DNA from 2 places in the Vibrio sp. A37 genome. Region 2 is predicted to be linked to the other one. Evidence: predicted binding sites of a transcription regulator. Region 2 holds the regulator's gene; the other holds the start of a gene.

Region 1 (6,100 bases), on a different contig from region 2:
AATCAGACTGTTGAACTTCCACTAGGCTGAAACGCGCTTCAAAACGCTCAGATTCGTTGCGTACGAAACGTGGCCATAAATCAGCGCCAGGGATTAGCTCTTTCAGGTTCGATAGCATTTGGCAACCGTTACATACACCTAGAGAGAAGGTGTCTTCACGCTTAAAGAAGCCTTCAAACTGTTCGCGAGCCTGCGCGTTGAACAGAACAGATTTCGCCCAACCTTCACCAGCGCCTAGTACGTCACCGTATGAGAATCCACCACAAGCAACTAAGCCTTTGTACTCATCAAGTACAGCTTGACCAGTAAGGATATCGCTCATGTGAATATCAACAGATTCAAACCCAGCTCGGTCAAACGCGGCAGCCATTTCTACGTGAGAGTTCACACCCTGCTCACGCAAAATTGCCATTTTCGGCTTCGCGCCTTTCAAAATGTATGGCGCAGCAATGTCTTCGTTGACATCGTAGCTTAGTGATACGTTCAAACCTGGATCTGAGTTATCTTTCTTCGCTTCAAACTCTTGGTCAGCACACGCTGGATTATCACGCAGAGCCTGCATCTTATGGGTTGTTTCCGCCCAAATAGTACGTAACTCAGTACGCGAGCGGTTTAAGATTTCTGTATTACCTGCCGCGATAACAAATTCATCAGAATCTTCAACTTGACCGATAACATGTGAGCAATTTTCTAGGCCTTGCTCTTTAAGTATTGCCATTACCGAATCTAGCTGTTCGTTTTGAACTTGAACAACCGCGCCTAGCTCTTCGTTAAATAGTGCAGCTAGCGTATCTTCGCCCAATGCTTCGATGTTTGCTTTCACACCACAGTGACCTGCAAACGCCATCTCAGCAAGAGTCACGAATAGGCCGCCATCACCTTTATCGTGATAAGCCACTAGCTTGTCATCACGAACCAATGTTTGCATCGCGTTGAAGAAGCCTTTTAGCTGCTCAGCATTGTCGACGTCAGCAGGCTTATCACCAAGTTGCTTGTAAACTTGCGCTAATGCTGTCGCGCCTAGGCGGTTTTTACCATTCCCTAGGTCGATAAGAACAAGGCTTGTTTCACCTTTGTCTGTGCGTAACTGAGGCGTCACTGTCTTACGTACGTCTTCAACACGACCGAAAGCTGTAATAACAAGAGAAAGTGGTGAAGTCACTTCTTTACTTTCACCGTTATCTTCCCACTTGGTCTTCATCGACATTGAGTCTTTACCAACTGGAATCGTCAGGCCAAGTGCAGGGCATAACTCTTCACCCACGGCTTTAACCGCTTCGTAAAGGCCAGCATCTTCGCCCGGGTGACCAGCTGGAGACATCCAGTTTGCTGACAGTTTGATGTGTTTAATATCACCAATATCAGTTGCCGCAATGTTGGTCAGTGATTCACCAACAGCTAAACGAGCAGAAGCACCAAAGTCTAGTAGAGCAACTGGGGTGCGCTCACCCATAGACATCGCTTCACCGTGATACGTATCGTAACTTGCTGCTGTCACTGCACAGTTTGCTACTGGCACCTGCCAAGGGCCAACCATTTGGTCACGAGCAACCAAACCGGTTACTGAACGGTCACCAATCGTGATTAGGAATGTTTTTTCTGCGACGGTTGGCAGGCGAAGAACGCGATCAGCCGCTTCATTGATTTCAATGCCAGAACGTTCAATCTCTGGGCTTTCTACTTTCAATGTTTCCGCTTCGCGGCTCATCTTAGGTGGCTTGCCAAGCAAGATATCCATTGGCATATCGATTGGCGTGTTGTCGAAGTGCGAATCTTCTAGAGTCAAGTGACGCTCTTCAGTCGCTTCACCAACTACCGCATATGGCGCACGTTCACGCTTACAAATCGCATCGAATTGTTCCATGTTTTCTGGAGCAACCGCCATTACATAACGTTCTTGAGATTCGTTACACCAGATTTCTAGTGGGCTCATGCCCGGCTCATCGTTTGGCACGTCACGTAGCTGGAATTTACCGCCACGCTCGCCATCATCGACTAGCTCAGGCAGCGCGTTAGAGATACCACCAGCGCCCACATCGTGGATAAATGCGATTGGGTTGTCGTCACCTAATTGCCAACAACGGTCGATCACTTCCTGACAACGACGTTCCATCTCTGGGTTCTCACGCTGTACAGAAGCAAAGTCTAAATCTTCAGCTGATTGGCCCGATGCCATAGAAGAAGCAGCACCACCACCAAGACCGATGTTCATTGCAGGACCGCCAAGCACGATTAGCTTAGCGCCTACTGGGATCTCTTTCTTCTGAACGTGCTCGTCACGGATGTTACCCATACCGCCAGCAATCATGATTGGTTTGTGATAACCACGTACCTCTTCACCTGCATGAGAGGTGACTTTTTCTTCGTAGGTACGGAAATAACCTAAAAGGTTTGGACGACCAAACTCGTTGTTAAATGCCGCGCCACCTAGAGGGCCTTCAAGCATGATATCCAATGCATTTACAATACGACCTGGCTTACCAAAATCGGTTTCCCATGGTTGCACGTAGTTTGGAATGCGAAGGTTTGATGTGGTGAAACCAACAAGGCCTGCTTTTGGCTTGCCACCAATACCTGTTGCGCCTTCGTCACGGATTTCACCACCAGAACCTGTTGAAGCGCCCGGCCAAGGAGAAATTGCGGTTGGGTGGTTGTGCGTTTCAACCTTCATCAAGATGTGCGCATCTTCTTGGTGGTAGTTATATTGACGCGATTCTGGGTCTGGGAAGAAACGACCTACGTTAGAACCCGTCATTACCGCTGCGTTATCTTTATAAGCAGAAAGTACATGATCAGGCGTTGTCTCGTAAGTGTTCTTTATCATCTTGAACAGAGACTTGTCTTGCTTAACGCCGTCGATTGTCCAATCCGCATTGAAGATTTTGTGGCGACAGTGCTCTGAGTTCGCTTGAGCAAACATCATTAGCTCGATGTCGTTCGGGTTACGACCAAGCTTAGTGAAGTTTTCTACTAAATAATCAATTTCATCTTCTGCTAACGCTAAGCCTAGGGAAACGTTCGCTTCTTCAAGTGCGCTGCGGCCACCAGCAAGAATGTCTACATCAGCAACAGGAGCAGGCTCTGCAACTGTGAATAAAGCTTGCGCTGATTCAAAATCGTTAACAATTGACTCCATCATGCGATCATGGATCAGAGATTTAACTGCAGTTACTTGCTCTTCTGATAATTCAGTTGAAGACTCTATGTAATAAGCAGTACCGCGCTCTAGTCGTTTAACTTTAGTTAAGCCACAATTGTGAGCAATGTCTGTGGACTTAGAAGACCAAGGAGAAATTGTGCCAGGACGAGGAGTAACAAGAAGCAAAAGGCCTTCTGGTTTGTGCTCTTCAATCGTTGGGCCATACGTTAACAGCTTTTCTAATCTTTCGATCTCTGTGTTGTCGAGGTCTGCATTTAGATCAGCAAAGTGCATAAACTCTGCGTATATACCAGTGACTGGCAGTTGTTGTTCACGACAAAGTTCTAGTAGTTTGTTAACACGAAACTCTGAAAGAGCTGGGGAGCCACGCAAAATTCTCATGTGCTTAGGTCTCTTATGCAGTTGATTAAGGAGATATTGGTATAAATTCAATGAGTTAAAGTTGTCGTCATTAAACCTATGCCAATACAGCCTATGGATTTCGAGCGCATTATAAAGGATTTAGTTTAGTGATGTAACACTTAAAGCAACCGTTTGCGTCATTTTTTTCGTCACAGTTTAACGGCTGTTTATAGATAACAGGCATAGAAAAATATAAATTTAGCCAAGGAATAAACTTTGCCATTACCTATCACTTTGATATAAAGCTAATTAAGTGAAGGTTTGGCAGAGGTTACTTAGATCCAAGCAAGGAAGTATGAGAAATTTTTTTAATGTATAAGTTTTGTTTTCACCACGTGAGAAACGCACTCACCATCGCTGTCATTTCATTCCTTTTAACAGGATGCCAAATTGAGTCTAAGCCTAAAAGCGAACTCGACCAAATTCGAGAGCGTGGAGTATTACGTGTCGGCACACTGAATAACCAGATCTCATACTATATTGGTCCCGATGGTCCGGCAGGGGTAGATTACGACCTAGCACGCAAGTTTGCCGACGAGCTCGGTGTTAAATTGGAAATGAAACCCGCCTATCGAGTTTCGACACTCTACCCTGCCCTAAAGCACGGCGACATCGATATTATTGCTGCTGGTATCAGTCCATCTGAGGAGCGGCTGCAACAGTTTCGAGCCGGCCCTGCGTATTATTATGTCAGCCAGCAGCTTGTCTATAAGACCGGAAGTTGGAAACCAAGAAACCTCAAAGACCTTATCTCTAAGCAAGCTGATTTAATAAAGAAAAATGATGGTAAGCCAGTCTTTGAAGTCGTGGGAGATTCTCACTTCAATAGCACACTCACTGATCTGCAAAAAGACAATCCGAAACTGCAATTTAAAGCAGAAAAACAAGCCGATGTGAACGAGCTACTTAAACAAGTCTCGGAAGGAAAAATTGATTTCACTGTCGCAGATTCTGTTGAGCTTTCGATGTCACAACGAGTTTATCCTAACCTAGCTTCCGCATTTGAGCTAACCGAAGACCAACCTATCTCTTGGTATTTAGGGCGCTCAGATGATGAAAGCCTTTATGGGTTAATGATTGAGTTTTTTGGCAACCTTAAGCAGTCAGGCGAGCTTGCAACGTTAGAAGAAAAGTACATTGGTCATATCAACACGTTTGATTATGTAGATACTCGTGCTTTTATCCGCGCCCTTGACGGAAAGTTGCCCAAGTGGGAACCAACCTTCAAAGAATTCGCAGGTAACTTTGACTGGAGACTCATTGCAGCAATTGCGTACCAAGAGTCTCATTGGAACCCGAGAGCAGTTTCTCCTACTGGTGTCCGTGGCATGATGATGCTCACTTTGCCCACTGCAAAAAGTGTTGGTGTGGAAAATCGTCTCAATCCAGAGGAGTCTGTCCGAGGCGGTGTCGAATACCTACGCCGAATGGTACAGCGAGTGCCAGATAGCATTAATGACCATGAAAAAATATGGTTTGCCCTTGCCTCATACAATATGGGCTTTGGTCATATGATGGATGCGCGCCGATTGACTAAGCAGCAAGGCGGTAATCCTGACGCTTGGGGCGATGTCAAAGATCGCCTTCCATTGCTCAAACAAAAAAAGTATTACAGCAAAACACGATATGGCTATGCTCGTGGGGATGAGGCTAGAGATTATGTAGAGAATATTCGCCGTTACTATCAAAGCATCATAGGCCACGTCGATCAAAGCTATACAACCGCTTCACCGTCTGACGCCAATGTTGATGATTTGGAAGTGATTAAAGTACCAGGAGCTACTGTCTCTCAAGCACAAGATATCGCAACACCAGAAAGCCAGTATCCAAACAAGCTAAAAGAGCAAAATTCAGAGTGAAGAGAATAGAAGCAATACCATAGCAATACCATAAGGACGAATATTTCGAAGTAACTTGTCCATACAAATAAATAGCTTCACTTCACACATAAAACTGGTTAAAATTACCGCAACATCACGTTTAAGCGGAATCTCCTTCTGCATGTCATACGTTGGTAACATTCAATAGATATACAGTCATTGTATTTTCATCGTCGCTCTAGATGAAAATACATTTGTTGTGTAATTCGAGGTAGTATTATGAAACGTAAACTGCGCTCGAAACGCCTCAGCCAAACTGCCGCAGCCAATCGGCGCAAACGCATGTTAGCGAATAACAAGAAAAAAGTTATTTGGCGAAATCGAGCATACAAACAATTTGTCGCTGCATAGGCGATGTCAAAAAGAATGCAAGCATCTGTTTAACAGATGTTTGCCTAACTACCTTCAAGTCCTTGTTTTTTTCTTCTCTTTGATCTCTTTGCGACGGCGTTTGAAAAAGGTTTGCAGCATTTCCCGGCACTCTTGCTCCATCAGCCCGCCTTCAACTTCTGCATAGTGGTAAGCCGCTTGGCTTTCAAATAGATCCAATACACTCCCCGCTGCGCCAGCTTTAAGATCATACGCCCCAAAAACGATTCTCTTTACGCGACTATGTAGTAGTGCACCAGCACACATCGGGCAAGGCTCCAAAGTCACA
Region 2 (6,100 bases):
CGGAACTAAGTAGAACTGGACTAATGCGTCTTGCAGAAGGTATACGCATCATGCGTATGTATCCTGGTTCAAAATTGATTTTGTCCGGTTATGCGGCCGGTTCAGAAGTAAGCAACGCTCGAATGATGGCAAAAGTGGCGCTTGCGTTGGGTGTTCCAAAATCCGATATCATCTTGCTTGAAACGGCTCAGGACACTTGGGAAGAAGCACGTCAAGCCGCGGCTTTCGTCAAACAGAAGCGGCTAGTGTTAGTCACTTCCGCAAGTCATATGACAAGGGCTCTAAACGAATTTCATTCCGTGGGATTGAATCCTCTCCCAGCTCCAACCAACTTCCTAGCACATAAAAATATCTCTCAACCTTGGGATAAATATACGCCAAAGGCCAAGTACCTTGAACAAACTGAAATCTATTGGCATGAACGCCTAGGTTTAATTTGGCAATCAATGCGTGACTGGGTTTCTAAAGATCTTGCTGGCTCTTCCAACCAGAATACTCAAGAACAATAATCTCGTGAGCCTGCTTTTAGAGTGGGCTCAACGCTTCTCCTTTATTGTCGAACAACTGTATTTCCCCTCACCGCACACATAAGAATACATCAATTTGCGAGCAGATTCCCATTTATTGATTACACTAAAAGCATGAACGGAACATTTACGCAAGCATGATCGACTTAAAAGCATTTAACGATAAACGCGCAGAAATATATTGGTGGATTTCGAGCATATTCATTAAAGAACTATCTGACGCAGAGTTAGAGCAATATCGAAGCTCACAGATCAGAACATTTATTGAAGGGTTAGGTGATGTCCCAGTCCTTACTGAGCCCAGTGATGACCTGTTGCACTGCATCGACAAAATAGTTCTAATGGATGACCCACAAATTCAGCTATCGTCAGATTTTGATGATCTTTTTTTAAGTTCAGACAAACGCGCAATTTCTGCCTGCGCTTCAAGTTATCGTAATATGGCCAATCCTGCGAACAAGATTTCCGCACAGGAAATCGTCAAGATAATGCAATCGCACAATATTACTCTCGACCAAATTCAAAATGAGCCCGCCGATCATATTTCTAACATATTGGACTTTTTAGGAAACCTCATTATCCGATCAAATGAACTCGAGCAGCTCCCACACCTTGAAAATGCTTTAAAAGAACAAGAAACCTTTATCCGCAGCTATCTACTCTCTTGGATGTATGATTTTCGAGAGCAAGTAAACGCAAAAGACAATTTTGGCTTTTATGCAGCGTTTACTCGCCTGTTAGTTTCTTTTCTAGAATTAGACTGCGAATACCTTGCTTCACCCGACACTGTAGGGCGAAATTCGTGACAAAATAACCACATTATGTTAGTAAGGTAGGTTTTTGTTCGCCCAATAGCGCTAAATCACTACAAAATAACAACGCAATCGATTAAAAGCCTTAAAATTGAACAAAATTTAACCTCGAAAGGTCAACACACCCTAGTAGGGCCTGCCAAACTTTCTGAAAAAGTGAGTTAGGCAGGCCTTATTTAGAACATTTTACAACTAAATTTTCTGCCTACTTCTGGAGCTGAGGTAGGTAGTAACTAACAGGACAGCACGTTATGGCCACCATTAAAGATGTTGCACGCTTAGCCGGTGTATCGACGACAACCGTTTCACACGTTATCAATAAGACTCGTTTTGTTGCCGAAGCGACCCAAGAAAAAGTGATGCAAGCGGTCAAGGAACTAAACTACGCTCCTAGTGCTGTAGCACGGAGCCTAAAGTGCAACACTACCCGGACAATTGGTATGCTGGTTACTCAATCTACTAATTTGTTTTTTTCTGAAGTCATTGATGGTGTCGAAAGCTATTGTTACCGACAAGGGTATACTCTGATTTTATGTAACACTGGCGGGATCTACGAAAAGCAGAAAGATTACATACGTATGCTTGCGGAAAAGCGAGTCGATGGCATGCTGGTTATGTGCTCAGATCTCACCGAAGAGCTGTTGGAAATGCTTGATAGCCACCCCGATATCCCTAAAGTGATTATGGACTGGGGACCTGAAAGTTCTCAAGCAGATAAAATTATCGATAATTCTGAAGAAGGTGGCTATTTAGCTACCCGCTACCTGTTGGACAGAGGTCACAGAGATATCGCTTGCTTGAGTGGCCAACTAGAAAAGGCCGCCTGCCAAGAACGCATCCGAGGTTATACCAGAGCTCTAAACGAAGAAAATATCCCAGTAAACAATGATTGGATTTTAGAAGGTAACTTTGAGTGTGATACCGCTGTTCTTGCCGCAGACAAGATTGCAGTCATGGACAAAAAGCCAACGGCGGTATTTTGTTTCAATGACACCATGGCTCTGGGATTAATGAGCCGACTTCAGCAAAAAGGTATACGCATTCCTGATGATATATCTGTGATTGGCTACGACAATATTGAGCTAGCTGAATACTTTTCTCCGCCACTCACAACCATCCACCAACCTAAACGTCGTGTCGGTAAAAACGCGTTCGAAATACTTTTAGAACGAATCAAAGATAAAAAACACGAAAAACGCGTGTTCGAGATGCAACCTGAGATAGTCGAGCGCGATACTGTTAGAGATATCAGAAAATAAGCCAAATATATAGGCAGAATGTATCGTATTTATGCGCTGAATTTTAATTCAGCGCATATTTTAACCTAAAATCCATTCGCATTTATTTACAATCACCCTCTGAAGCAAGATCACGTTTCATATCAAGAAAAGTGAACCTTTCCGCAAAATCTGAATTATTATTAAATGACTTAATAATGATACGCACAAGGCAAACCACTTGAGAGAGTGGGACGCAAAGCTTCCGGCCTAAGTCTTTTTAGAATAGGTAGCGGGGTTACCGATGATCGTTATGCAATATAAACCAAAGTTTTTATTCAACCTTTCTGCATAGTAGTTCATCTACGTCTCAAACTCATCGCATGCCTTCGTGTGCGTATCCTCTAAGCTCGGGATTAGTTGATATGGATAAACCAATTTTAAAAGATTCAATGAAGCTCTTTGAGCCATTAGGACGAATCAAATCTCGCTCTATGTTCGGTGGCTATGGAATATTTGTTGATGACACAATGTTCGCTCTTATCGCCAATGATAAACTTCATATACGTGCTGATGATAAAGCATTGAAAAGCTTTAAAACACGTGGATATGAACCCTACGTATACACTAAAAAGGGGCTACCTGTAGTCACTAAGTACTTCGCTCTTCCGGATAACTGGGACAAAGACCCACAGCAAACTTTTGAATGTGCCAAAGAAGCTTGGTTTTCTGCTCAGAAGGAGAAAGTCTCTCAATCGGTTGGCAAACCGACAAGGTTAAAAGACTTACCTAACCTTCGGCTAGCAACCGAAAGAATGCTGAAAAGAGCAGGAATAGAATCTGTGGAAGCACTTGAGCAAAAAGGCTCTGTTGAAGCTTTTAAAGCTATCAAACAAACTCATTCAACTGATGTGAGTTTAGAGCTTCTGTGGGCTTTAGAGGGAGCGATTCAAGGCAAGCACTGGTCCGTCATTCCTCAAGCTAGGAAAGAAGAGTTACAAAGCCGGTTAATTTAACCTCAGCTTCAGTATAAAAAAGCCGACTTTATGTCGGTTTTTTTGTACATGGGTGAAATTTATTTTTTTATGCTCCTGTCTATATACTCAGATAATGCCAAATTGTCTTCTTAAAGACAGAGTTATGTAGCTGCTGGAGAATCAAATGAATAAAAAGCTCATCATCGGAACAATCTTAGTCCTGCTGATTATTTTTCTTGGTATCAATTTTGGTCAGTACTTAACCATAGAAAATGCAAAAGCTCAACAAGAGTTACTTAACCAATATATTTCCGATAACTTTGTTACGGCCGTAGTGATTTACTTCCTCGCTTACGTTGCTATCACAGCTTTTTCTATTCCTGGCGCAGCAGTCGTTACTCTTTTAGCGGCAGCCCTGTTTGGCTTTTGGAACAGCTTAATTTTGGTCTCTTTTGCCAGTACTATTGGAGCAACACTGGCGTTTCTAAGCAGTCGCTATCTCCTTCGTGATTGGGTACAAAGCAAGTTTGGTGAAAAGTTATCCGCAATTAACAAAGGCGTTGAAAGAGATGGATCGTTCTACCTATTCTCTCTAAGACTTATCCCTGTATTCCCTTTCTTTCTTATTAATTTATTAATGGGATTAACACCTATAAGCACTCTACGCTTCTATCTAGTCAGTCAACTTGGAATGCTACCAGGCACGGCGGTATATCTAAATGCGGGGACTCAGCTATCTCAAATCGATAGCCTTTCTGGCATAGTATCTCCTATCGTGCTTGGTTCATTTGCGTTACTGGGCTTGTTCCCGTTTATAGCCAAGTGGATCATGACCAAAATTAAATTAGGACCAAATACACAAAATGGCAGTGCTTAATGAAGCTCTATACGGCAAAAAACCCTACGGAAGCTCACCTTGTTTGTGAGCTTTTAAAGTCTGAGCGAGTCGACTGTGAAGTCAGAGGGGAAAGTTTATTTGGCTTGCAAGGTGAATTACCTTTTGGTGAAGATACTGAGCCATATGTCTGGTTGCTCAACCCTTTTCACCAAGACAAAGCCACGAGTATTATCAAAGAGTACCAATCTAGACTAACCCAAGGTAATGTAGTGGATTGGAAATGCCCTCACTGTGACGAGCAAAACGAAGGACAGTTTGCTATTTGCTGGAATTGCGGGCAGTCAATTGAAGTCTAGATGTAGAAAAAGGCGCCAAAAAGCGCCTTAATAAATTGCATCCTGCTATCTGCTATCTGCTATCTGCTATCTGCTATCTGCTATGCACTAAGATATAAATCCAAGTACTCTTGCGCAGCATTTTTCCAACAGAAATCTTGCTTCATTGCATAAGACTGCAACCTTTCCATCTCTTGTGGATTTTGCGTATACAACAACAAAGAGTTCAAAAGGGTCAAAAGTAAATCAACAGGGGTTGGTTCATAGAAAACAAACCCAGTTGCCGCTTCGCGATCTTGGTAATAGTCGGTTACACTATCTTTTAATCCACCCACACCACGGACAATTGGTAACGTACCATAGGCCATACTGTAGATTTGATTCAACCCACAAGGCTCAAACTCAGATGGCATCAAGAAGAAATCCGAGCCTGCTTCAACCAGGTGTGCTAAACGGTTGCTGTAAGCTTCGATAAAAATAAATTTCTCTCCGTGCAATGCGGAAAGTTCTTTCAGTTGGCTAGCTAAAATCGGGTCACCAGTACCAACGATAACCAACTGCACATCATGGGATAAAAACTTATCGAGTATCGGCAATAAATAGTGAATACCCTTCTGGCTCGTCAAACGGCAAACCATGCCATACATAGCAACGTCGCGTCTCTTTAATCCAACTTCATCTTGTAACGTCGCTTTTGCTAGTTTTTTGCCTAGCTTCATACTCTTCACTTCAGAAGAATAGTGTTGTGGCAAGAATTCATCGGTTTCCGGATTCCAAGAAGAGTAGTCACAACCATTCAATATGCCTACTAAGTCTTTCTCACGAGTTTTAAACTCTTTATGCATCCCATGCCCACCGAGCTCAGTTTTAAGCTCTTCCGCGTAACTTGGACTGACAGCATTGATCTTGTCTGCAGACATCACTCCTGCTTTGAGCATAGTCACATGCGTTGAACTGATGGCCGCTTCTGGGACAAATCGGGAATGAAACTCCAACAAGCAATGGAGCTCTTCGTAACTAAAAACACCCTTAAATACAGCGTTATGAATGGTGAGAACACTTTTAATACTTGAGTAGAACGTATCGTAACGATAGCGATTTTTGAGCAGGTATGGTACCAAGCCTGTATGCCAGTCGTTTGCATGAATAACATCTGGCTTGTAAGAAAGCTTACGCAACATGTCCAAGCAAGCCGCACTGAAAAATGCAAAACGTTCACCATTGTCAGCATAAGCTTGATTATTTTCCGCATACATTTCATCGCGATCGAAATATTGCGGGCAATCAATTGCATAAACAGGAACCCCTGCAACATGAAGCTCACGAACTTTATATTCGGTATGGGGCCACATATCGAGACGAGTCTCCAACAAAACAGGTGACTCGTTTATATT

The links. Region 2 encodes PurR, which represses purine synthesis genes. Its sites were predicted from a motif close to TNANGNAAACGTTTNCNTNA; they were not measured.
Region 1: a site for PurR is predicted at 3,683-3,702, ahead of purL (phosphoribosylformylglycinamidine synthase). Genes of this name have one in related genera too.

What each region holds. Positions count from the first base shown of each region.
Region 1 covers NZ_JBLNLI010000006.1:71,290-77,389, forward strand. Annotated here, with positions in the region: gene purL (phosphoribosylformylglycinamidine synthase) at 1-3,541, opposite strand, end outside; gene mltF (membrane-bound lytic murein transglycosylase MltF) at 3,874-5,421, shown strand; gene ACM2FC_RS12215 (hypothetical protein) at 5,413-5,565, opposite strand; gene ACM2FC_RS12220 (hypothetical protein) at 5,662-5,793, shown strand; gene tadA (tRNA adenosine(34) deaminase TadA) at 5,848-6,100, opposite strand, start outside.
Region 2 covers NZ_JBLNLI010000009.1:104,310-110,409, reverse strand. Annotated here, with positions in the region: gene elyC (envelope biogenesis factor ElyC) at 1-509, shown strand, start outside; gene torD (molecular chaperone TorD) at 665-1,333, shown strand; gene purR (HTH-type transcriptional repressor PurR) at 1,591-2,598, shown strand; cyclic di-GMP riboswitch class I at 2,778-2,862, shown strand; gene ACM2FC_RS16005 (TfoX/Sxy family DNA transformation protein) at 2,982-3,572, shown strand; gene ACM2FC_RS16000 (TVP38/TMEM64 family protein) at 3,718-4,410, shown strand; gene ACM2FC_RS15995 (DUF7577 domain-containing protein) at 4,410-4,727, shown strand; gene glgA (glycogen synthase GlgA) at 4,808-6,100, opposite strand, start outside.